3 regions of the Pseudomonas sp. Teo4 genome follow, and region 1 is predicted to be linked to each of the others. Evidence: riboswitches for the same ligand, from Rfam matches in the RefSeq annotation. Region 1 holds a riboswitch; each other region holds the start of a gene.

Evidence for each region. Region 1 has a riboswitch for cobalamin ahead of PspTeo4_RS05210 (ABC transporter substrate-binding protein). Riboswitches for the same ligand answer to the same signal wherever they lie in the genome.
Region 2: it holds a riboswitch for cobalamin, as region 1 does, so the genes downstream of both, PspTeo4_RS09925 (CbtB domain-containing protein) here and PspTeo4_RS05210 (ABC transporter substrate-binding protein) in region 1, are expected to answer to the same signal.
Region 3: it holds a riboswitch for cobalamin, as region 1 does, so the genes downstream of both, PspTeo4_RS03780 (TonB-dependent receptor) here and PspTeo4_RS05210 (ABC transporter substrate-binding protein) in region 1, are expected to answer to the same signal.

Annotation. Positions count from the first base shown of each region.
Region 1 is NZ_JAXCIL010000001.1:1,091,426-1,098,788, reverse strand. Features, by position in the region: gene gtdA (gentisate 1,2-dioxygenase) at 1-578, opposite strand, end outside; gene PspTeo4_RS05235 (LysR substrate-binding domain-containing protein) at 717-1,643, shown strand; gene PspTeo4_RS05230 (riboflavin synthase subunit alpha) at 2,037-2,666, shown strand; gene PspTeo4_RS05225 (YoaK family protein) at 2,676-3,377, shown strand; gene hemB (porphobilinogen synthase) at 3,399-4,373, opposite strand; gene PspTeo4_RS05215 (DUF1624 domain-containing protein) at 4,594-5,760, shown strand; cobalamin riboswitch at 5,790-5,989, shown strand; gene PspTeo4_RS05210 (ABC transporter substrate-binding protein) at 6,106-7,113, shown strand; gene PspTeo4_RS05205 (FecCD family ABC transporter permease) at 7,113-7,363, shown strand, end outside.
Region 2 is NZ_JAXCIL010000001.1:2,176,450-2,183,812, reverse strand. Features, by position in the region: gene PspTeo4_RS09955 (transporter substrate-binding domain-containing protein) at 1-2,498, opposite strand, end outside; gene PspTeo4_RS09950 (response regulator transcription factor) at 2,512-3,126, opposite strand; gene PspTeo4_RS09945 (DUF1272 domain-containing protein) at 3,346-3,588, opposite strand; gene cobM (precorrin-4 C(11)-methyltransferase) at 3,655-4,407, opposite strand; gene PspTeo4_RS09935 (cobalamin biosynthesis protein) at 4,440-4,880, opposite strand; gene PspTeo4_RS09930 (CbtA family protein) at 4,850-5,542, opposite strand; gene PspTeo4_RS09925 (CbtB domain-containing protein) at 5,553-5,738, opposite strand; cobalamin riboswitch at 5,832-6,056, opposite strand; gene PspTeo4_RS09920 (hypothetical protein) at 6,439-6,720, shown strand; gene PspTeo4_RS09915 (IS481 family transposase) at 6,708-7,363, opposite strand, start outside.
Region 3 is NZ_JAXCIL010000001.1:763,879-771,241, reverse strand. Features, by position in the region: gene calA (vanillin reductase) at 1-395, opposite strand, end outside; partial or broken gene PspTeo4_RS03805 (AraC family transcriptional regulator N-terminal domain-containing protein) at 575-1,479, shown strand; gene thpR (RNA 2',3'-cyclic phosphodiesterase) at 1,737-2,279, opposite strand; gene lpxO (lipid A hydroxylase LpxO) at 2,449-3,348, shown strand; gene PspTeo4_RS03790 (carboxymuconolactone decarboxylase family protein) at 3,503-3,847, shown strand; gene PspTeo4_RS03785 (N-acetyltransferase) at 3,926-4,495, shown strand; cobalamin riboswitch at 4,546-4,752, shown strand; gene PspTeo4_RS03780 (TonB-dependent receptor) at 4,861-6,981, shown strand; gene PspTeo4_RS03775 (PA4780 family RIO1-like protein kinase) at 7,013-7,363, opposite strand, start outside.

The DNA of each region.
Region 1 (7,363 bases):
GGGCGGCTGACCGGCTGTACCGCTTCGGGGTAGTTCTCGGCAAAGCCTGCGCCGTAGAAACGCACGGTGGGAATGTCCAGCCCGTCGAGCCAGATCACCGGCTCGCCTCCTTCGGCTTCGCTCGGGTTGCCATGGTCGTGCCAAGTCCAGGACGGGGTGATGATGAAGTCGCCCGGCTGCATGGTGGTGCGCTCGCCGTCCACCGCGGTGTAGGCGCCGCGGCCATCGACGACGAAACGCAGGGCAGACTGGCTGTGGCGATGGCTGGGGGCGATCTCGCCCGGCAGAATCAGCTGCAGGCCGGCGTACAGGCTCGGGGTGATCGAGGCTTGGCCACGGATGCCAGGGTTCTCCAGCACCAGCACGCGGCGCACGGCCTCTTCGGCGCTGATCAGCTGACCGGCTTCCATCAGGTACGGCCGCACTTCGCTGAAGCGCCAGAGCGCGGGCACGCACTCGGTGGTGGGCTTGGCCGGCACCAGGTTGTGCAGTTGCTCCCACAGCGGGAACAGCGCCTGGTTGTCGATCCGTTGATAGAAGTCGGCGCGGGCCTTGCCGATGTTGTCGTTGTTATTCATCGCTTCACCTGTGGTGGGCTGTGAAAGGGGTGGCGGTGGCAGCCCCCGTTGTCCACTCGATTAAACGCCCACAAGCCATACAGAAAAAATGATATTTTCTTATGCACTCATACCTGAAAGATGATGGGAGACCCCGCCATGCACTGGACCCGCCGCCTGCGCCCGCGCCACTTGCAACTGCTGGTGATGCTGGCCGAAACCGGTAACCTCAGTGACACCGCACGGCTGGCCTACACCACCCAGCCGGGGCTGTCGAAATTCCTCAAGGACCTCGAAGAAGACGCCGGCGCCCTGCTGTTCGAACGCCATGCCCGCGGCCTGCGTCCGACCGCCGAAGGCACCCTGCTGATCAACCACGCGCGGCGCATCCTCAGCGAAATGGAGCGCGCACAGGGCAGCCTCGACGCCCTGCGCGAAGGCAACACGCCCAATGTGGCCATCGGCACCTCACCCGCTTCGGCGCCCAGCCTGGTGCCCGATGCCATCCTGTATTACCTGGAGCAGCACCCCAAAGCGCAGATTTCCCTGCAGGAAAGCACCATGAACGTGCTGCTCGAACGCCTGCGGCTGGGCCAGCTGGATGTGGTGGTCGGGCGCGTCGACAACTACCAGCCGAGCCAGGCCCTGAACAGCGAGATGCTGTTTCGCGAACCGATGCAGGTGGTGGCCCGGCCCGACCACCCCTTGGCCCAACGCAGCGGCCTTGGCTGGGACGACCTGTACCAGTACGACTGGGTGTTGTGGCCGCCGGCGACACCCATCCGCAACCGCCTGGACACCGCCTTGAGCAACGCCGGGCGCAAGCCGCTGCCCTGCCGGATCGAGTCGTCATCGCTGATGGCCAACCTGTGGCTGATGCAGAACAGCGACATGCTGTCGGTGGCCTCCGGGCGGGTGGCCGAGCACTTCCACGGGCGCGGCTTGCTGCGGCGGCTGGACTTCGAGCTGGAGGCGGAAGGCTCTATCGGCATGTGCTGGCGGGACGAGCCGCATATCGAAGGGGCGGTGCTGGACCTGCTGGAGAGCCTGCGCAAGGCGGCGCGCGAGCCGATTCGCAAACCCTGACAGGCTTGCTTTTACCGCTCCACGGGCATAGGTTTCAGGGGGTTTTATTTTTTGGGCTTGCCACACATTTTTTGGCGCTTGGCAGATCGAGCGCCGCCCGCGCGGCGCATCGCGAGCAAGGCTCGCTCCTACGTTTGTTTCAGGCCAATTGTTCCTGTGAGATTTTCGCGCGACCGTTCTTTGCGCATGGCGCGATATCGCGTCGTCAACACAAGGCGGTCGCGCGCGCCTGCCACAGGCGTTACTGGCCGTAAACAAACGTAGGAGCGAGCCTTGCTCGCGATGCGCCGCGCGGGCGGCGCTCGATTTACGCACCACCTCAAAGCCCAAGTCAGGCCTCTTCCCCAGCATTCCGGGAAGGGGTTTTCATTTTCCGTGCCCAGGAGCACCTCCATGTACACCGGCATCGTCCAGGCCGTTCGCCCTCTGCTTGATGTGACCAGCTACCCGGGCCACAACCAGTTCACCATCGACCTCACCCCCGAGTTGCTCGACGAACTCAAGATCGGCGCCAGCGTCAGCGTCGAAGGCACCTGCCTGTCAGTCACTGAAATCAACGGCAGCCAGGTGAAGTTCGACGCCATGACCGCCACCCTCGAACGCACCAACCTGCGCTACTTCAGGGCCGGCCAGGGCGTGAACATCGAACGTTCGGCGAAGATGAACGCCGAAATCGGCGGCCACCTGATGGCTGGCCACATCGCCAGCACCGCCGAGATCGTCGAGCTGTCGATCAAGGAAACCGGCGCCTTCATCAAGTTCCGCATGCCGCCGGAGTGGGCCAAATACGTGTTCCCTCGTGGGTTCCTCGGCGTCAACGGCTGCAGCCTGACGGTCGCCGATGTCGAAGACACGGTCATCACCATCAACCTGATCCCCGAAACCCTGCGCCAGACCACCTTCGCCACCTACAAGGCCGGTGACCTGATCAACATCGAGGTGGACCACCAGACCATGGTGCTGGTCGATGTGGTCGAACGCACCTTGAAGGGCACCCTGGCCCGCGAAAAACTGCTGCCCTGAGCCACTGACATGTTGCCCAATGCCCTGCCCTCGCGCAGTGCCAGGCGGCTGAGGCTGCAGATATTGCGTGGCCGGGTCGGCCTGGGCCTGGTCGCCGGCCTGTCGGTACTGGCGGGCATGACCGATGCCATCGGCTTGTTGGCGCTGGGTGATTTCGTCTCGTTCATGAGCGGCAACACCACCCGCCTGGCCGTGGCTATCAGCCAGGCGGACCTGGCCATGGTGCTACGCCTGAGCGGCGCCATTCTCAGCTTTGTGCTCGGCAATGCCCTGGGGATCGTGCTGGCCCGTGGTTTCAGGCAACGTGCCTGGCCTGTGCTGGTGGTGGTCGCCGCCTTGCTTGCCCTGGCGGCAGCCTGGGTCGGGGCTACGACCTGGCCGCCACTGATCGCGGCGATCCTGGCCATGGGCATGATCAATGCGGTGGTCGAACAGGTGAATGGCCTGCCGATCGGCCTGACTTACGTGACCGGCGCGCTGTCGCGTTTCGGTCGCGGCCTGGGGCGCTGGTTGCTGGGTGAACGGCGCAACGGCTGGCGGGTGCAGCTGGTGCCGTGGAGCGGGATGCTGCTGGGCGCCGCGCTGGGCGGTTGGTTGCAACATCACCTGGGCCTGCAGGCACTGGCGGGCAGTTGTGCCCTGGCCTGCCTGCTGGCCCTGGTGACGCGGTTCATTCCGCGCTCATGGCAACGGGGCTACATGCCCCGCTGAGCCGTTGGCGGGTGGCGAACCTCAGATGCCTTCGCGGGCCAGGTCCATGGCGAAGTAGGTGAGGATCAGGTCGGCACCGGCACGCTTGATGGCGCCAATGCTTTCGCGCACCACACGCCCTTCATCGATGGCACCGGCCAGGCCGCCGAACTTGATCATCGCGTACTCGCCGCTGACCTGGTAGGCCGCCAGCGGCAGGCGCGAGGCCGCGCGAATGTCGGCGATCACGTCCAGATAGGCACCGGCCGGCTTGACCATCAGCACGTCAGCGCCTTCCTGCTCGTCGAGCAACGATTCGCGCACGGCTTCGCGGCGGTTCATCGGGTTCATCTGGTAGCTCTTGCGGTCGCCCTTGAGCGCGGTGCCACCGGCTTCACGGAACGGGCCGTAAAGCGACGAGGCGAACTTGGTCGAGTAGGCCATGATGGCGGTGTCATGGAAGCCTGCGCCATCGAGCGCGCTGCGAATCGCCTGGACCTGGCCGTCCATTGCAGCCGAAGGTGCAATGAAGTCGGCGCCTGCCGCAGCGGCAATCACCGCCTGTTTGCCAAGGTTGACCAGGGTGGCGTCGTTGTCCACGCCGTGGTTGTGCAGCACGCCGCAGTGGCCGTGGCTGGTGTATTCACAGAAGCAGGTGTCGGACATGACCACCATTTCCGGCACGGTGTCCTTGCAGATGCGGGCCATGCGTGCGACCAGGCCGTTCTCGTTCCAGGTGTCGCTGCCGGTTTCGTCCAGGTGGTGGGAGACGCCGAAGGTCATCACCGACTTGATACCGGCACGGGCGTAACGCTCGATTTCCTGGGCAAGCAGTTTTTCCGGGATGCGATTGACGCCAGGCATGCTGGTTATCGGGACGAAATCATCGATGCCTTCCTCGACGAAGATCGGCAGGATCAGGTCTTCGAGGCGGAACTCCGTCTCCTGGAACAGGGTACGCAGGGACTCGTTCTGGCGCAGGCGACGAGGGCGAACGGCGGGAAAACGGTTGGACATGGAAGCTCCGGGGAATTTGACGACCTACACCATAAGCCTGTCGTGCGTGACTGAAAAGCCGAAATGACGAGATTGTCTCTTGCGTGCCGGGCAATAACGATTAATCAGGGCTGGCCTGGGCGCGACAAAACGTCACCCGGCAGAAAAGGCCTGTTCACGCCTCATTAAATAGTTATAAGATAACGTTTCACTTGATAATAATTCCTGCCTGCGATAACCCATGACAAGCGCCTCCGCCACCCCCGCCCTGCTCACCCAGCGCCTGCACAGCATCGATGCCCTGCGCGGCCTGGTGATCGTGTTCATGTTGCTGGATCACGTCCGCGAAACCTTCTTCCTGCACCGCCAGGTCAGCGACCCGATGAGCATCGACACCACCGAGCCGTCGCTGTTCGTCAGCCGCACGCTGGCGCACCTGTGTGCGCCCGTGTTCGTGCTGCTTACTGGCCTTTCGGCCTGGCTTTACGGTGAAAAGCACCAGGGCCGCAGTGATGTGTCGGCGTTCCTGTTCAAGCGCGGTCTGTTCCTGGTGGCGCTGGAGTTCACCCTGGTGAACTTCGCCTGGACCTTCCAGTTCCCGCCCACCGTGATCTACCTGCAGGTGATCTGGGCCATCGGCGTCAGCATGATTGCGCTGTCGCTGTTGGTGTGGCTGCCACGCCCTGCCCTGCTTGCCCTGGGTGCGGCCCTGGTGGCCGGCCACAACTTGCTCGATGGCCTGCACTTTGGCCCGGAGTCGGCCCTGCATGTGCCGTGGGCCATCCTGCATGACCGTGGCTGGCTTGAGTTCTCCGACAGCCTGCGCCTGCGCACGTCGTACCCGGTGCTGCCATGGATCGGGGTGATCGCCCTGGGCTATGGCATCGGCCCATGGTTCGCCCGCGCCAGCGAGGCTGGGCAACGCCAGCACCGCCTGTTGATGACCGGCGTGTTCGTCCTGCTGGGCTTTGTCGTGCTGCGCATGCTCAACGGTTACGGCGAGGCGCCCTGGAGCGGCTATCCGACCCTGAGCCAAACCTTGATGAGCTTCTTCAACATCACCAAGTACCCGCCTTCGCTGCTGTTCCTGGCGCTGACCCTAGGCTGCGGCCTGCTGCTATTGCGCACCTTCGAACGCGCCGGCCAAGCGCGCTGGATTACTGCCCTGGCCGTGTTCGGCGCAGCCCCCATGTTCTTCTACCTGTTGCATCTATATGTGCTGAAGCTGCTGTACCTGGCCTGCGTTGCCCTGTTCGGCTTGAACCATGGCGACTATTTCGGCTTCGACGGCATTGGTGCAGTGTGGCTGGTGGCCGTGCTGCTGGCGGTGGCGCTGTACCTGCCGGTGCGTGCGTTCGGCCGGCTGAAGGCGCGCCGCCGAGACATCAGCTGGCTTAAGTACTTCTGAAATGACGTTTTCACCCGGCGGCCGAATGGTCTACCATGCGGCCCGCCGGTTTCCACCACGGAATTAATAGGGAATCCCGGGCCTGTCTGCACAGGCCAAACGGAACTGCCCCCGCAACTGTAGGTGCCGAGCCCGCTCCAACCACGCCACTGGGTCTGCCGACCCGGGAAGGCCGGAGCTGGGCCAGGACGCACCAGTCAGGAGACCTGCCGGCCCACCGGCGGGGTGTCCGGGATGGCCATCTCCACCCGTTTCAGGGTGCTGCCCCGCGCCGTGCGCAAGGGGCTTGGCGATGCCTGTCCGTGCGTTCATGCCGTGAACCGACCGATAGGAGATCGCCCGACCATGCTGCTGCGCTTCGCCATCCTGTTCGCAGGCCTGAGCCTTACTGGCCTGGCCCAGGCCGCCACCCACTACCCGCTCACCATCGACAACTGTGGCATGCCGCAGACCTTCACCCAGGCCCCCGAGCGCGCCGTCACCATCGGCCAGGCGGGTACCGAGATTCTCTATGCCCTGGGGTTGGGTGACAAAGTGGCCGGGACTTCGCTGTGGTTCAACAACGTGCTGCCCGAGTACAAGGCGGTGAACGACAAGGTCGAGCGCCTGGCCGACAATGAGCCCAGCTTCGAAGCGGTGGTAGGCAAGCGCCCGCAACTGGTGGCGGTGCAGTTCGAATGGATGGTTGGCGCCCAGGGCGTCGTGGGCACCCGCGAGCAGTTCGCTGAGCTGCAGATTCCCACCTACCTGCTGCCTTCGGACTGCGAAGGCAAGGACAACCTGGTCGGCGCCGACGGTACCCGCCTGCAGGCGTTCCAGGTCCAGAGCATCTACAAGAGCGTCAGCCAGCTGGCCGAAATCTTCGACGTGCAGGACCGTGGTGCTGCATTGAACGCCGACCTCAAGGCACGCCTGGACAGCGCCAGGCAACAACTTGCTGGCAAGGACCTGTCCAACACCAACGCGCTGTTCTGGTTCTCCAGCGCCGACCTTCAGATTGACCCTTACGTGGCCGGTCGCCAGGGTGTGGCCGACTTCATGCTACGCACCCTCGGCGTGCGCAATGTGGTCGAGTCCAACGAGGAATGGCCAACCCTGGGCTGGGAGACCCTGGCCAAGGCCAACCCGACCTGGCTGATCATCGCCCGCATGGACCGCCGCCGCTTCCCGGCCGACGACTACCAGAAAAAACTCGACTTCCTGCACAGCGACCCGGTGACCCGCAACATGGACGCGGTGAAGAACAACCGCATCATCATCCTCGACGCCGATGCCATGCAGGCCGGCATTCGCCTGTTCCGGGGCCTGCAGACTTTGTCCGCAGCCTTCGCCAGCGGTAAAGCAGCACAGTGATGAAGCGTTTGTTGCCCTTGAGCATCGTGGCTCTGGCCGCCCTGCTTGCCGCCCTTCTGGCGGGTACCGCCATCGGTGAAGCCAATCTGTCCCCCCGTGTGGTTTATCAGGTGCTGGCCAACCACTTGTGGCAAGCCGGTTACCCGGTCGACCCAATCGATGCTGGCATCGTCTGGAACTACCGCCTCACTCGCACCCTGGTGGCGGCCGCCTGTGGCGCCGGGCTGGCGACCTGTGGGGTGATTCTGCA
Region 2 (7,363 bases), 1.1 Mb from region 1:
GCGGCGAGTACGGGCGCTGAACTGGCTGGCAGCTTGAGTGCCACCTCCACCTTGGTGCCCACGCTTTCTACGCTTTGCAGGTTGAGTTTGCCGTCCATCAACTCAGCCAGGGTACGGCTGATGACCAGCCCCAGGCCTGCGCCTTGGCGCGTTCGTGTGCCACTGGCCTGGGCAAAACTGGTGAACAACCGAGCCTGGTCGGCCTCGCTGATGCCAATGCCGGTGTCGCGCACGCAAAGCTCGACCTGCAGTTCGCTGTCGGCCTGCGACGGCGTCACGTTCAGGCTGACTTCGACATTGCCGCGATCGGTGAACTTGATGGCATTGCTCAACAGATTGGAGAGGATCTGCTTGAGCCGCAACGGGTCAGCCAGTACCCAGATCGGCTGGGGCGGCACGGCACTTTGCAGGTGCAGGCCTTTGATCCGTGCGTTGCCCTCGAAGACGCGCACGGTGCCACGCACCAACTCGGCCAGGTCGGTGGGCATCGGTTGCAGTGTCATGTGGCCAGACTCGATGCGCGAAATGTCAAGAATGTCGCCGATCAGCTCAAGCAAGCCCACTGCTGAATCGTGTGCGGTTTGAAGGGTCTGCGTGTCGCCGTTGGCTGACCGTTTGTCCTCCAGGGCCAACTCCAGCAGACCGATCACTGCATTCATGGGCGTGCGGATTTCATGGCTCATGGTTGCCAGGAAGGTACTTTTGGTCTGGCTGGCCTGTTCGGCATCGTCCTTGGCCTGGCGCAGTTGTTCAAGCAGGCCGCGGCTTAGTGCCAGTTGGTCCTGCAATGCGTGCTGGGCCTCGGTGCGCTGCTGAATGAGCTTGCGCAGGTAGCTGTTCCAGAACACCACGCCAGCCAGCAGTAACGAAGATAGCACCAGCACCTGCAGGGCCAGGGTGCGATAGTCGCGCCATGGGCTGTCGCTGACCACGGTGCTTGTGCGCCAACGGTTGATCAGTTGGTCCAGCTCTTCCGGCGGAATGCTCAGCAGAACCTTGTCGAGAATGCTCTGCAACAATGGCTGCCCTGGTGCCACTGCGAACGCGGCGACGGCGGGGTCGTCGCCAAGGATGGCAGCGATGCGCAGTTTGTCCTTGAAGACATGGTTGATGTAGTAGCTCGCATTGATATGGTTGCTGTAGGCGACATCGGCTTCTTCGTTGGCCACGGCCTCCATCAGGCCAAGCGGGTTGTCGACTTCGACGATTCTGGCGTGCGGGTATTGTCGCTGCACTTCTGCCAGTTGGGGCGAGCCACGTAACAGGGCAATTCGCTGGCCATCCAGCGCTGTGGCCTGGCTTGGCGAGGGTGAGGAACTGCGGGTTACCAGCACCCTGGGGCTGACCAGGTAAGGGCGGGTGTAGCGCAGTTGCTGGGCGCGCGCCGTACCGTAACCCAGCGCGCCGATCATTTGCGCTTCACCCCGGGCCAGTTGTTCAACCATGGTCTGCACTGAATGTTGCTCGATCAGCTTGAACTGCAAGCCGGTGCGCAAGGTTATCTGTTTCAGCAGCTCCAGGGTGATGCCACTTGAGCGCTGCTGGGTATTGTTGAATGTCAGTGGCGCCAGGGCCGGGTTGACCAGCACGCTGACGGTTGGATGCTGGGCGATCCAGTCTTCTTCCTCAGGGCTCAGGGCTGCCAGGTGTCGCATCATCAACAGGCTGGTGTTGCCGCTGGTCCAGCGGCGCAGGATGTTCAGGCGCTCGCTTTCGGTGATTCTGGCCAGGGCTTTATCGACCAGGCGCTGCAAGCGCGGGTTGTCATTGGCCAGGGCGAAGGAAAAAGTGCCAGCCGGTGCCAGGCAGAAGTGATCGATCTTGACTGTGCCCTGGTAGCTCTTGCCGATCAGGAAGTCGGTACTGATTGCATCGCCCAGGTAGGCATCCGCCTCGCCCAGTTCGACAGCGGCGAGGCCGGCCTGGGTGGAGCGGTAAAGGCTCAAACGGGCCTTCGGGTACAGTGCGCGGACTGTCTCGCCCGGCAGGTAGTGATCGACCATGGCCAGGCGCAGCCCATCCAGATCCATGGTGTTTTTCAGCGTACGGCCTTCGCGAGTGGCAATGACCGGCAGGTCGTCGGTGTAAGGCTGGCTGAGGACCAAATGGGCGTCGGCAGCCTCGAAACCATTTGAACTGCCCAGCAGATCGATGCGCCCGTCGCGCAGGGCGGCAATCGCTTCGTGCCGGTTGGGGAAACGCAGTACCTTGATGGGTACTCCCAATTGCTCGGCGATCAGTCCGGCGTAGTCCGCGCTCAGGCCTTCGTAGTCCGCCAGGCTGGTATTGATTTCAAACGGTGGGTAGTCGGGGCGCGAGCTACCCAGAATCAACACTTGGCGCTGCTGGAGCCATTGGCGGTCCTGAGCGTCCAGTGTCAAGGGTGAAGCGGCACTCAGCGAACGTGCCAGCAGGTTTCGTTGCTCACTGCCAGCCAGCGCCCCGAGAGGCCAAGCCAGGCACAGGGCCAGCAGCATGATCGACAGTGGGCGCGTCATGGCAGTTGATTGCTCAGTTGACGTTGTTGCGCTTGGCCAGATCAACCATTTCCACCAGCGACTCGGTCTTGAGTTTTTCCATGATGCGTCCGCGGTAGGTGCTGATGGTCTTGGCGCTGAGGTTCATGCAGGTGCCGATGTTCTTGTTGTTTTCGCCCCGTGACAGGCGGCGAAGCACTTCCATCTCGCGGTTGGAGAGGCTGCTCAGGCGCACGGTTTCGCTTTCCAGCGAGTTGCTGTTGACCGACATCTGCGGGAAGGTCGAGTAACCTTTGATCAGGGCCTTGAGGGCAAAGATCAGGGCGTCGTAGTCTTCTTCCTTGGTGACAAAGGCGCCAATCCCTGCGTCTAGACAGCGGCGTACGTAGAGGTCAGTTGCCTGGCCGGTAAGCACCATGATTTTTGGTCGGGGCTCCAGACTCTGCAGGCGCTTGATCACTTCCATGCCATCCAGGCCGGGCAGGCCGATGTCCAAGACCACCACGTCGGGCCGTAGCTCACGCGCCTTCTGTGCGACTTCACTGCCATCGCCCACCTCACCGATGACGTGGAAACGTTCGCGCTCTAGCAGTATGCGCAATGAAAGACGAACGATGGGGTGATCGTCGACGATCAGCACGGTTGTCATTTAGCTAACTCCTGTCGGAAGGTAATCCGTTTCCTGAAACTGTCAGGAATACGTTTGCATCGGCTTTTTCAGAAGCGTTGCAAGATACTTCCATTCAGGATGCTTGGTAATGGCGAGTATAGATCCGTTGAATATGCAGGTTGAGTTTGGTGAAAAGTCCTACAGGCTGCTGGGATTTGGCATCGCCAAGGCACAGGTTGGCGATGCCCATGGAGCGTCTCAGGCGCAAGCAGCGTGTGGTTTCAGCACGCGTTGAGTGGAGGCGGGGTTGTTGCTCAGTGCCTGGCCAACGCGGCTGGGTCGCGCTACCAATTGCCCCGAGCAGTTCGGGCAACGGCCATGTAATCGGGTATCGGCGCAAGCACGGCAGAAGGTGCACTCGAACGAGCAGATGAAAGCATCCGGGCTGTCACCCGGCAAATCGGCATCGCAGCATTCGCAATTGGGGCGTAGCTCCAGCATGGGCGTGACTCCGGTTCGAGAGAGGTACACCGGAGTCTGCTACGGCCTTTACGCGCTTGGCAATGCTTAATCGCCGGGGCGATACAGGTGGGCGTGGCCTGCTCGGTACAGGGCGGATTCGGCGAACGGTGCATCCCCCAGCACATGGCCTACGAGGATCAGCGAGGTGCGGCGAAACCCCTTGGCCGCAACCTGCTCGAGAATATTGCCAAGGGTGCCACGCACCCAGTCCTGATCAGGCCAGGTGGCGCGATGGACCACGGCAATCGGGCAGTCGGGCCCATAGTGGGGCATCAGCTCGTCAACGATTCGCGGTAGATGCTTGACCCCCAAATGGATGGCCAGGGTGCTGCCATGACGAGCCAGGTCCGCCAATTGCTCGCCAGCCGGCATGGGTGAACTGTCGCCGTAGCGGGTGAGGATCACGGTTTGCGCCACGTCGGGCAGTGTCAGTTCGCAGCCGAGCAACGCGGCGCTTGCGGCAGCGGCAGTCACGCCGGGAACGATCTGGTAGTCGATGCCAAGCTCGCGCAGGTGGCGGATCTGTTCGCCGATGGCGCCGTACAGACTGGGGTCGCCACTGTGTACGCGGGCCACGTCCTGACCCTTCTCGTGGGCCTCACGCATCGCTGCGATGATCTGCTCCAGGTGAAGCGGGGCACTGTTGATGACGGTTTGCGCCTGGTGGCCTTCAAGCACGGCTGCTGGAACCAGCGAGCCTGCATAGATGATCACTGGGCATTGGCGGATCAGGCGCTGACCCTTGACCGTGATCAGATCCGGGTCGCCGGGGCCGGCACCAATGAAGTAGACCGTCATGGAAAGTCCTTGCAGGTAAATGAATGGATCGATTATCGGCCACAAGCCAGGGCGAGGGTAGCCGGGCCAAGCACCTGGCGAGTAACCACAAGCCGCGCCGCACCTTGATGTCGGGTGGCAAGCGCCAAGGCAGCACTCTCCGCTACACCCCAGCAGCCGCTGTGAGCGAACACGGTTGGCGAACGGTGGCTGAGCAGCGGTTCGAAGGGCAGCAGTTGCGCAGAGTCGAACAGCGTAAGCGGCAGGTCGAGCTGTTCGGCGAGTTGCAGTAACCCCGGTTCGTCGGCTTTTGCGTCGATGCTGGCAATACCGCCCAGCGCGGCCACCGACAGGCCAAGCGCATCCAGCGCCTGGCGCAGCAGGGTGTCGAGCGTTGTCGCCGGGCAGCCCTGACGGCAGCCAATGCCTGCGTACAGCTTGGACGACGACACCCCAGTGGCCTTCAAGCCTGGCTTGAGCGGCGGTACAACCACGCGCTGATCAGGCCCAGTGCCAGCCAGAAGGCGGCATTGGTCAGCCAGGAGGCGAACACGAACTGGGTTTCCAGTGCTTCGGGGGCCAGGCTTTGGTGCACTTCAGGCTGCGGCGCGCCGATCACGTGCGGCAGGACCAGCACGACCGCGCCCAACGCTTTGAGCAAGCCATGCCGGGCGAAAACCAGCAATGCCAGGCCCAATGCGGTAGCGGCAGCGGTGCCGATCCACCAGGTTTGCCGTTGCCCCAGTTCTGCGGCGGCGGTACCGGGCAGTTCCGGTGGCAAGCCGAGGGTGGGGGCCAGGCAGAACACGGCGAACCCGGCCAGGCCCCACCATGCGCCGGTGGCTACCCGGTTTGGCTCGCGCAGGCTGTACAGCGCAGCCAGAATCAGCGCGAAGCCAACGGCCACCACCAGATTGCCGCCGGTGGTCGACAGCACACGTTGCCAGCCATCTTCCGGTGACCAGGCTTCAGCACTGTGTTCATGGGTGTGCGCCGCTTCGCCTTCATGGCTGTGCTGTTCAACAGCTGGCGCGGCGGATTCGTAGGTTTCCGCTTCAAGGATCAGGGGGGTGACCCAGAAGCTCTGCAGCAAGGTCAGCAGAAGTGCGGCAAGCAAGCCGCTGAAGCCTGCCGTACGGGCGATGCGCTTGATCATGCGGGCGGGCTCAGTGGCAGGGGAAGGCGGCGCTGTGGCGAGTATCGTGGGCGGCATTGTGGACCGCTTCGATGTGCGAGAAGCCTGCGAAATAGACCAGGCACAGGCCCAGCAGGCTGGCACCTACGGCGATAACGAGGCGCTGGCTGAGGGTAATGGGGGTGGCGATGCTGTGTTTGGCGCTGGTGACGGGCATGACGCGTTCCTCTGCTTTTTGTGGGCAATGGGCAGGCGCGGCAACCCCGGGCGCGAAGTGCCCAGGGGAATGCGACAGCGCCCGCCCACCGCGGGGTGTTCATGAACGCCAGGCCGGTCTCCGGGCTTGCGAGGAGGAGCAGGGCTCCTTGGAAAAGGTCACCTTCCCATGCCTGATGCACTGGCACAGTGGTCTAGACGCTTCGCTCGCTTACCGTTGCGGGGGCAGCACCGGCCTTGTCCAGCCCTGTCGAGGGGCTGTGACGCACCGGTTTCCCGTTTCACCCCCCTAGGGGGCACCTGAACGCAAGGCGTAAGGAGAGCACGGGGCGGGATGCGCGTCAAATGCAGTTACATTTCAAGAATGATTTTGCCCTGCTTTTGCTCTGCTTTTGCTTCTAGCGCGCGGTAGTTCAGACGCAGCAGATTGCGACTTCAGGAGGCCGAGTGGAGGTCTTGCGGAGGGAGGTGACGGGCATGGATGCCCGTCAAGCGCTGCGGCCCAGGATGGGCCGTACAGCGCGGTCCTCCCGGGAGCAAGACCGGAGCGAGGGAACCCCGGAGCGAAGCGTAGGGGCCGGATGTAGGAGCCGACGGTTTTTGGTTCCTTTTTGCCACGACTGTACGGACCGTACACGTGTCCACCATGTGTCCAGTCCGTACAGCCACGACAAAAAGGGACCCGCTGTAAGAGCGGAAAGGTGAATGTGCGTCACCACCGTGAATGGATATGCTCCAAACTTTCAAAACCGACGACGGCCAAAAAGCAGAAAAGCAGAAAAGCAGAAAAGCAGAAAAGCAGAAAAGCAGAAAAGCAGAAAAGCAGGAATTTAGCGGCACTTGAGGCAGGTGAATATCCATTTGCGATGGAGGCGCTTATTCACCTTTCCGCCCTTACGGCGGGTTCCTTTGGTCTTGGTGTACGGACCGGACACATGGTGGACACGTGTGCGGAGACATGGTTGACAGATTATGAACCGTAATCCGGCTTGGTCACGTCGATTGTCCGCAGGAAATGATGGCAGAAGTAGACATTGAACAAGCCCCCGCCTTCAGCATTAGGACGTATAGCAATTTCATGCCCAGCCAGGCCTTTCGCAATACTGAAGTAACGTTTCTGGAAACGGAACCGGCTGTGATAGACCTTGGCCACTACATCGTCAGGCCCGTACTCAAACGCCTTCAACTGCTGCGGATAGGCCCAAGTACTGGTGCGGTATCGGTCTATAGGCACCTGGTATCCCAAGGCTTGATGAGGCCGTTGGAGGTTATAGATATCGCGCCATCGATCAAACGCAGCTTGAGCCTCCATCAGCGTGGAAAACTGGCGCCCATCGAGCACCTCAGCTTTGAGAGAACGATGGAAGCGCTCGAGCTTGCCATTGGTTTGAGGATGATAGGGACGACTGAAACTTATTCGGATCCCCAGTTGAATCAGCCAGATACTTAGCTCTGTGACCTCTCCAGGATTGCGCGGTGAGCCCCACGGTGCACCGTTATCGACGTTGATTCGCGCCGGCAAACCATAGTGCTGGAAGACTTCCACCATCTTCTCCTTGACCGTCGCACCCCGTTCGCTGTCACAGGCCTGTATGGCCAGGCTGAAGCGAGAATGGTCATCCAGCA
Region 3 (7,363 bases), 330 kb from region 1:
GAGTAGCCGCCCATGGTGTTGCTGCCGTCCACCCGGTCCGGGGTGGCGTAGGTCATGGTCGGGCCTTCCAGGCAGTATTGCTCCAGGTCCTTGGCGCAGGCCTCGCAGTGGCGGCACGAGTCGACCATGCAACCGACGCCGACCAGGTCGCCCACCTTGTGCCCGGTCACCTTGTCGCCCACGGCGGTGACCCGGCCGATGATCTCGTGGCCCGGCATCAGCGGGTAGACCGCGATGCCCCACTCGTTACGCGCCTGGTGGATGTCCGAGTGGCACACGCCACAGTAGAGAATCTCGATGGCCACATCGTCCGGGCGCGGGCTGCGGCGTTCGAAGGTCATGGGTGCGAGGGGGCTGGTGGGGGTCTGGGCGGCGTAACCGATGGCGGTGTACATGCGGTACCTCATTGGAAGTGAAACGATTCAGGCGACGCATTTTGCGCGCCTCGAACCCCACCGCCCACCATCGATTCTCCGGCATCCATGCCTGATTCTCCGAAACTGCCTTGGGCGACCTGGCGCTGGACCATCAATCTGCGATGATGCAACTGTCTGATTCTCTGCCCTGGTTCATCATGCAACTGACCCGCCACGTCGACGCCAACGCCCCCTCTGCACGCTGATCCGCAGCCTGGCCACGCGCCCGGGCTTCGTGCCCACCGCCCTGCCCCAGGTCCAGGTGCTGAGCTGGGACCACTATGTGGCCAGCAGCCCGCAGATCTACGAGCCGAGCCTGATGATCCTGGCCCAGGGCAGCAAGCTTGCACGCTTGGGGCCGCGCAAGCTGGAGTACGGCGCGGGCCACTACCTGGTGCAGGCGTTGTCGGTGCCGTTCATGTGCGAAACCTTCGCAACCGCCGATGCGCCCTTGCTTGGCGTGGCGGTGGACATCGATCGCGGCGTGCTGGGTGAGCTGGTGCAAAGCATGGACCTGCCCCCTGACGCCGCGGTGCAGGCGCAGACCCCGCAATCGATGACCTCGGCGGCCCTGGATGCGCCGATGCGTGACAGTGTCGAGCGCCTGCTGCAGTGCCTGCAGAACCCGCTGGATGCCAAGGTGCTGGGCCCGGCGCGGGTACGGGAAGTACTCTACACCGCCCTGCGCGGCCCGCAGGCGAATGTGTTGCGGGCGCTGGTCGAGCAGCAAGGCCACTTCGCCCGCATCGGCGCCGCCCTCGCCCACCTGCGCCAGCACTACACCGAGCCGCTGAGCGTCGAAGCCCTCGCCGCCTGTGCCAACATGAGCGTGTCGACCTTCCATGAGCACTTCAAACGCTGCACCGACATGGCGCCGATGCAGTACCTCAAGCGCCTGCGCCTGCTCAAGGCGCAACAGATGCTGATCGGCGAAGGCCTGGGGGTGGCGCAGACGGCGCACCGGGTGGGGTACCAGAGCACCTCGCAGTTCAGTCGCGAATACAAGCGCCAGTTCGCCCGCAGCCCTGGGGATGAGCAGGCATACCAGAGTTTGCCGGTTTAGTGCCCCTTGCCATGCACCATGTCGCCTGCATCGCCGGCAAGCCGGCTCCCACACCGGGCGCAGGTGTAACTGTGGGGGCAACTGTCTTGCGCTGCCTGTGCCGGCCTCATCGCTGCGGTTCGTCGCCACGACAAGCCAGCTTCCACAGGTATGGCAATGATCTCAAGATCAGCGCGGTCCATGTGGGAGCCGGCTTGCCGGCGATGAGGCAGGTACAGGTAACACATGACCATTGCTCCCACAAAACGCTGGGCACTCTACACCAACGGCCACTCGGCAATCGGCCAGTAACGCCCCTTGCGCGACTCGTACAGGGTGAAATGCCTGGCCGCGATGAAGAAATCCGCCGCAACGGTCGCTTCGGGCACCTGCCCGCGAAAATCCCGCGACAGCGTAAGGTGCGGCCGGTACTCACGGGCCTGCTCCTGGAACCCCAGAGGCAACAGCGCCTGCTGCAAGCCATACACCAACTGACGCATCGCCGCAGGCGTTTCCTGAGGTTCAAGCACCAGCACGTTGGCGCGGTTCCAGACCTTCAATCGATCCAGCAGCAACCGCAGCGGCGCCTCGGGCCGCGCCAGGTTGTCCACCGCTGCACAAATTGCCGGTACCTGCGCGGCGTCCACATCACCGAGAAACAGCAAGGTCAGGTGGAAGTTCTCGCTGGGCACCGGCTTGCCGCTGCGCAGGTTCAGGCCACGTCGCCATTGGGCAATGTCGCTGCGCTGGCTGTCCTTGACCGGCAGCGCGAAGAACAGACGCTTGAACGGGGCGCCGCTGGGGCGAACATCCTGGGGCATGGGAACTCCTTGGGGCTGAATCCACTTGAAACGTTTGCGCAAAGCATGGGCCATTACACCTAAGTCGCCCTGATTTCACGTAACAATAAGTACAAACTCCCCACATGATTGTTTATGCTGGCCCGCTAATGCCATGTCGCATGGCCATTTTTTCGACAAGTAAACGTCCATGAAAATTGCACTCGTACTCCTTTTCGTCTTCTCGATCGCCTATGTTCACCTACGCGGTCGGGTACGTCACAAGCTGACCCGCCAGCTGGGCGACCACTCCAGTTTCCTCGCCCCGATCAACAGCTTCCTCTACCTGTTCTCCAAGCACCCGGCCAAGCCTTACCTGCCGGTCGAAGCCTTCCCGGAACTGCAACCGCTGAAGGACCACTGGCAGGAGATTCGCGAAGAAGCCCAGCAACTGCTGCAAGCCGGTGCCATCAAGAAGTCCGAGAATTATGACGACGTCGGCTTCAACTCGTTCTTCAAGACCGGCTGGAAGCGCTTTTACCTGAAGTGGTACGGCGAGAGCCACCCATCGGCCATGAGCCTGTGCCCACGCACCACCGAATTGCTGCAAGGCATCGGCACGGTCAAGGCGGCGATGTTCGCTACCCTGCCGCCTGGCGCCAAGCTGGTGCGCCACCGCGACCCATACGCCGGCTCCTACCGTTATCACCTGGGCCTGGACACACCGAACGACGATGGCTGCTACATCGACGTGGACGGCGAAAAGTACTCCTGGCGCGATGGCGAAGCGGTGGTGTTCGACGAGACCTACATCCACTACGCGGCCAACACCACCGATCACAACCGCATCATCCTGTTCTGCGACGTCGAGCGCCCGCTCAAGTACCGCTGGGCGACCGCCTTCAACCGCTGGTTCAGCCGCAATGTCATGGCCGCGGCTGCCGCACCGAACACTGCCAACGACAAGACCGGCGGCATCAACCGCCTGTTCACCCGCATCTACAAGGTCCGCGAGCGCGGCAAGGCACTGAAAAAGCGCAACCGTACCCGCTACTACCTGGAGAAGTGGGCCTTTGTCGCGGCCCTGGTACTGGTGTTCATCTATATCTGACGGCAGAGGCCTTTCGCGGGTAAACCCGCTCCCACACAGAGCAGCACTGAGTCCAGTCTGTGGGAGCGGGTTTACCCGCGAAGAGGCCGTCACTCGTTTCCCCATCTTCGACTAGCCTGAAAGCTCCTGCCCAAACCTCAACAAGGTGAAGACAATGAGCATGATGGACTGGGACGCCTACCGTAAGCAGTTGATGGCCGGCATCGGCGATCTCAAGCAACTCTCCCCCGACACCGTGGCCGGCTACATGACGGCCAGCGGTGCGGGCGCCAAGACCAACCACCTGGACGCCAAGACCCGCGAGCTGATCTCCCTGGCCGTGGCGGTCACCACCCGCTGCGACGGCTGCATCGCCGTGCACTCGCAACAAGCCGTCAAGCACGGTGCCACCCGTGAAGAAATCGCCGAAGCCCTGGGCGTGGCCGTTGCCATGAATGCCGGTGCCGCCCTGGTCTACTCGGCACGGGTGATGGACGCCGTGGGCAAGGCCGAAGGTTGAGCCCAAGCGGCGCCGCCGCCCTTGCACGACGGCGCCGCGTTACTCAGACTGGGCACCTCAGCCCTTGCAGGAACCCGCATGATCCACATTCGCCCCATGACCCCTGAAGACTTCGAGCGCTTCTGGCCCACCTTCCAGGCCGTCGTCCAGGCCCGCGAAACCTATGCCTTCGACCCCACGCTCAGCTACGAGCAAGCCCAAAAGCTGTGGCTGGAACTGCCTCTGCGCACTTGGGTGGCGGAAGAAAACGACGAACTGCTCGGCTCGTACTACCTCAAGGCCAACGCAGCCGGCCCCGGCGCCCATGTGGGCAACTGCGGCTACATGGTCTGCGAAGCCGCACGCGGCCGTGGTGTGGCCCGGCTGATGTGCGAACACTCGCAGAAGCTGGCGCGCCAGGAGGGCTTTCTGGCCTTGCAGTTCAACTCGGTGGTGGCCAGCAACGAAGTGGCCGTGGCGCTGTGGCAGAAACTTGGTTTCGAGACCGTCGGCCGCCTGCCCAAGGCGTACCGCCATGCCCGGCTGGGGCTGGTGGACTGCCTGGTGATGTACAAATGGCTGGCCGATGAGCCGGTGGTGGAAAAACCGCCGCTGCTGATCGGGCGCAAGAACATCGAAGCCCGGGTATCGCGCCGCCGGGGTCGATAACGTCCCCTCAAAACCGCGCAATCCATTGACGCAGAGCCGTTTCGATGGTCAGATGCGCGCCAGTTTCAGGTGTCCTGCGCCGCCGCGCGCAGGGTGAAACGGGAAGCCGGTGCGTCGTGGTCCACGACAAGTCCGGCGCTGCCCCCGCAACGGTAAGCGAGCGAACCCTTCGACATACCACTGTGCACACGCATGGGAAGGTGAAGGCTTCATGACCCTCGCAAGCCCGGAGACCGGCCTGAAGCTTCACTTGGCAACCCGCGGTGGGCGGGCGCAGGCCGGTTTCCGCGTGCGCGCCTGCGTGCGTGGTTCGCCTTTGCGTGTTTTCCACCGGGATCCATTCATTCCTGCAGCAGTGGAACGACATGTCCCGTATCTTCAAGCTTCACACCCTGACGGCCTGCCTGGCCGCGACTGTTCCTGCCCTGGCCGAGCAACAGCAAAGCCTGGCCCTGCCCTCCACGGCCATCACCGGCATTCACGACGACACCAGCGTGAACCTGGCCACCCCGACCGAGGCCGGCTCGCGCCTGAACCTCAGCGCCCTGGAAACCCCGGTCAGCACCAGCAGCATCAGCGCGCAGCAGATCGAGCAACGCAACAACCTCACCGTGCAGGACGCGGTCAGCCGCTCGCCTGGCATCAGCTTCATCGGCACCCCCGGCGACGGCGGCACCGGCCTTTCGGCCCGGGGCTTTACCGGACACGGCTCGGTGATGACCCTGTTCGACGGCGCGCGCCTGTACACCGGTGCCGGCACCCAGACCTTCCCGGTGGACCCGTGGCTGGTCGAGCGCATCGACATCATCCGCGGCCCCGCCTCGGTGCTGTACGGTGAAGGCGCAACCGGCGCGGTGGTCAACGTGATCCCCAAGAAGCCGTTCAGTGGCGAAGTGCAAAACCACCTGCGCCTGGGCTACGGCTCCTGGGACCGCCAGCAACTGGGCCTGGACAGCGGCGGCAGCCTCAGCGACCGCCTCAGCAACCGGGTGACCCTGAACCGCCAGGCCGGCAACGGCTGGGTCGACCGCACCGACTCACGCAGCCTGGCCATGAGCGCCGCGCTGCGCTTCGACGCCAGCGACGACCTGAGCTTCACCCTGGCCCACGAACGCAGCGACGCCGAGCCAGCCAACTACTTCGGTACACCGCTGATCGACGGCCATTACCGTTCCAGCCTGGGCAAGAAGAACTACAACATCGACAACGACGTGCAGCGCTACCACGACGAGTGGACCCGCTTCACCACCGACTGGACCCTCAGCGACCAGCTCAGCGCCAGCAACCAGCTCTACTACATCAAGAGCCGCCGCCACTGGCGCAATGCCGAGGCCTACAGCTGGGACCCCGACCGCGACCAACTGCTGCGCCAGAGCTACCTGCAGATCAAGCACAACCAGGAGCAGCTCGGCGACCGCCAGACCTTCACCCTGGACCACACCTTGTTCGGCCTGGCCAGCACCACCCTGGTCGGTGCCGAGTACAACAAGGTCCGCTTCAACGTCGACAGCAACTCGCCCTACGACGATGTCGGCGGCGACTACATCGACCCGTGGCACCCGGCGCCCGGCGTCTTCCACAGCAACTCGCCGCTGCGCCCGCAGACGTTGTCCACCACCCACACCTTCGCGCTGTTCGCCGAGAACCGCCTGCAGCTCACCGACCGCCTCTCGCTGGTGACCGGTGTACGCCGCGACCAGAACCATATCGACCGCGACAACCTGGTCGACGGCTCTCGCAGCGACCACAGCCTGCAAGGCGGCAACTGGCGCGCCGGGCTGGTGTTCGCGGTGAACGATGGGCTGTCGCTGTACGGGCAGTACTCCACCAGTGAAGACGGGGTCAACGACCTGGTCAGCCTCAGCCCCACGCAGATGCACTATGACCTGACCGAGTCGAAACAGACCGAACTGGGCCTCAAGCAACGCTTCTGGGAAGGCCGTGGCGAGTGGACCCTGGCGGCCTACCACATCGTCAAGAAGAAGTTGCTGGTGGACGACCCTGTCAGCCACGAGAAACAACAGGCCGGCCAACAGACCTCCGACGGGCTGGAGGCCAGCCTAGAACTGGCCCTGCCCCACCAGTGGCAGGTCTCGGCCAACGCCGCCGTGGTGCGCGCCAAATACGACGACTTCGATGAAGTGGTGGGCGGCGTGGCCCAGGACCGCTCAGGCAATCGCCCGACCAACGTGCCGCGACGCACCGCCAACCTGTGGCTGAGCAAGGGCTTCGGCCAGGCTGTGGACGCCGGGCTGGGCCTGCGTTACGTCGACCAGCGCTACGCCGACAGCGCCAACAGCCAGCGCGTGCCCGGCTATACCGTGGTCGACGCCAACCTCAGCTGGCAGGTGCTGCCGGACGTGCGCCTGGGCTTGCAGTTGAACAACCTGTTCGACCGTGAATACGTGGCCTCGGCCTACAGTGGCGAGCAATGGCTGATGGGCACGCCCAGGTCGTACTTCGCGACGCTGGACTACAGCTTCTGAACCGTAGTCCCGCGACACCAAGCCGGCGCCGTTACTGCATCCACGGCGGCGTCGGCTCCGCCGCCTTGAGCGGCCCGTGCTCGGCTTCGGCCCGCGCCGCGCGGCGACGGGCATCGTCGAACAGTGCAGCATCGATCTCGCGCAGCACGCCCTGTACGTCGGCGTCGTGCTCATCGTCCTCGAACTGCCCGGTCAACGGGCTGTCCGGGCGCAATTCACCGGCCTCATAGAGCGCCCACATTTCCTCGGCGTAGCGGGTGCTTTTGAGCTCAGGCGCGAAATGCCCGAAATAGCTGGCCATGTTCGCCACATCACGCTGCAGCATACTGAAGGCATGGTTGTTGGCGGCGGCATCCACCGCCTGGGGCAGGTCGATGATCAC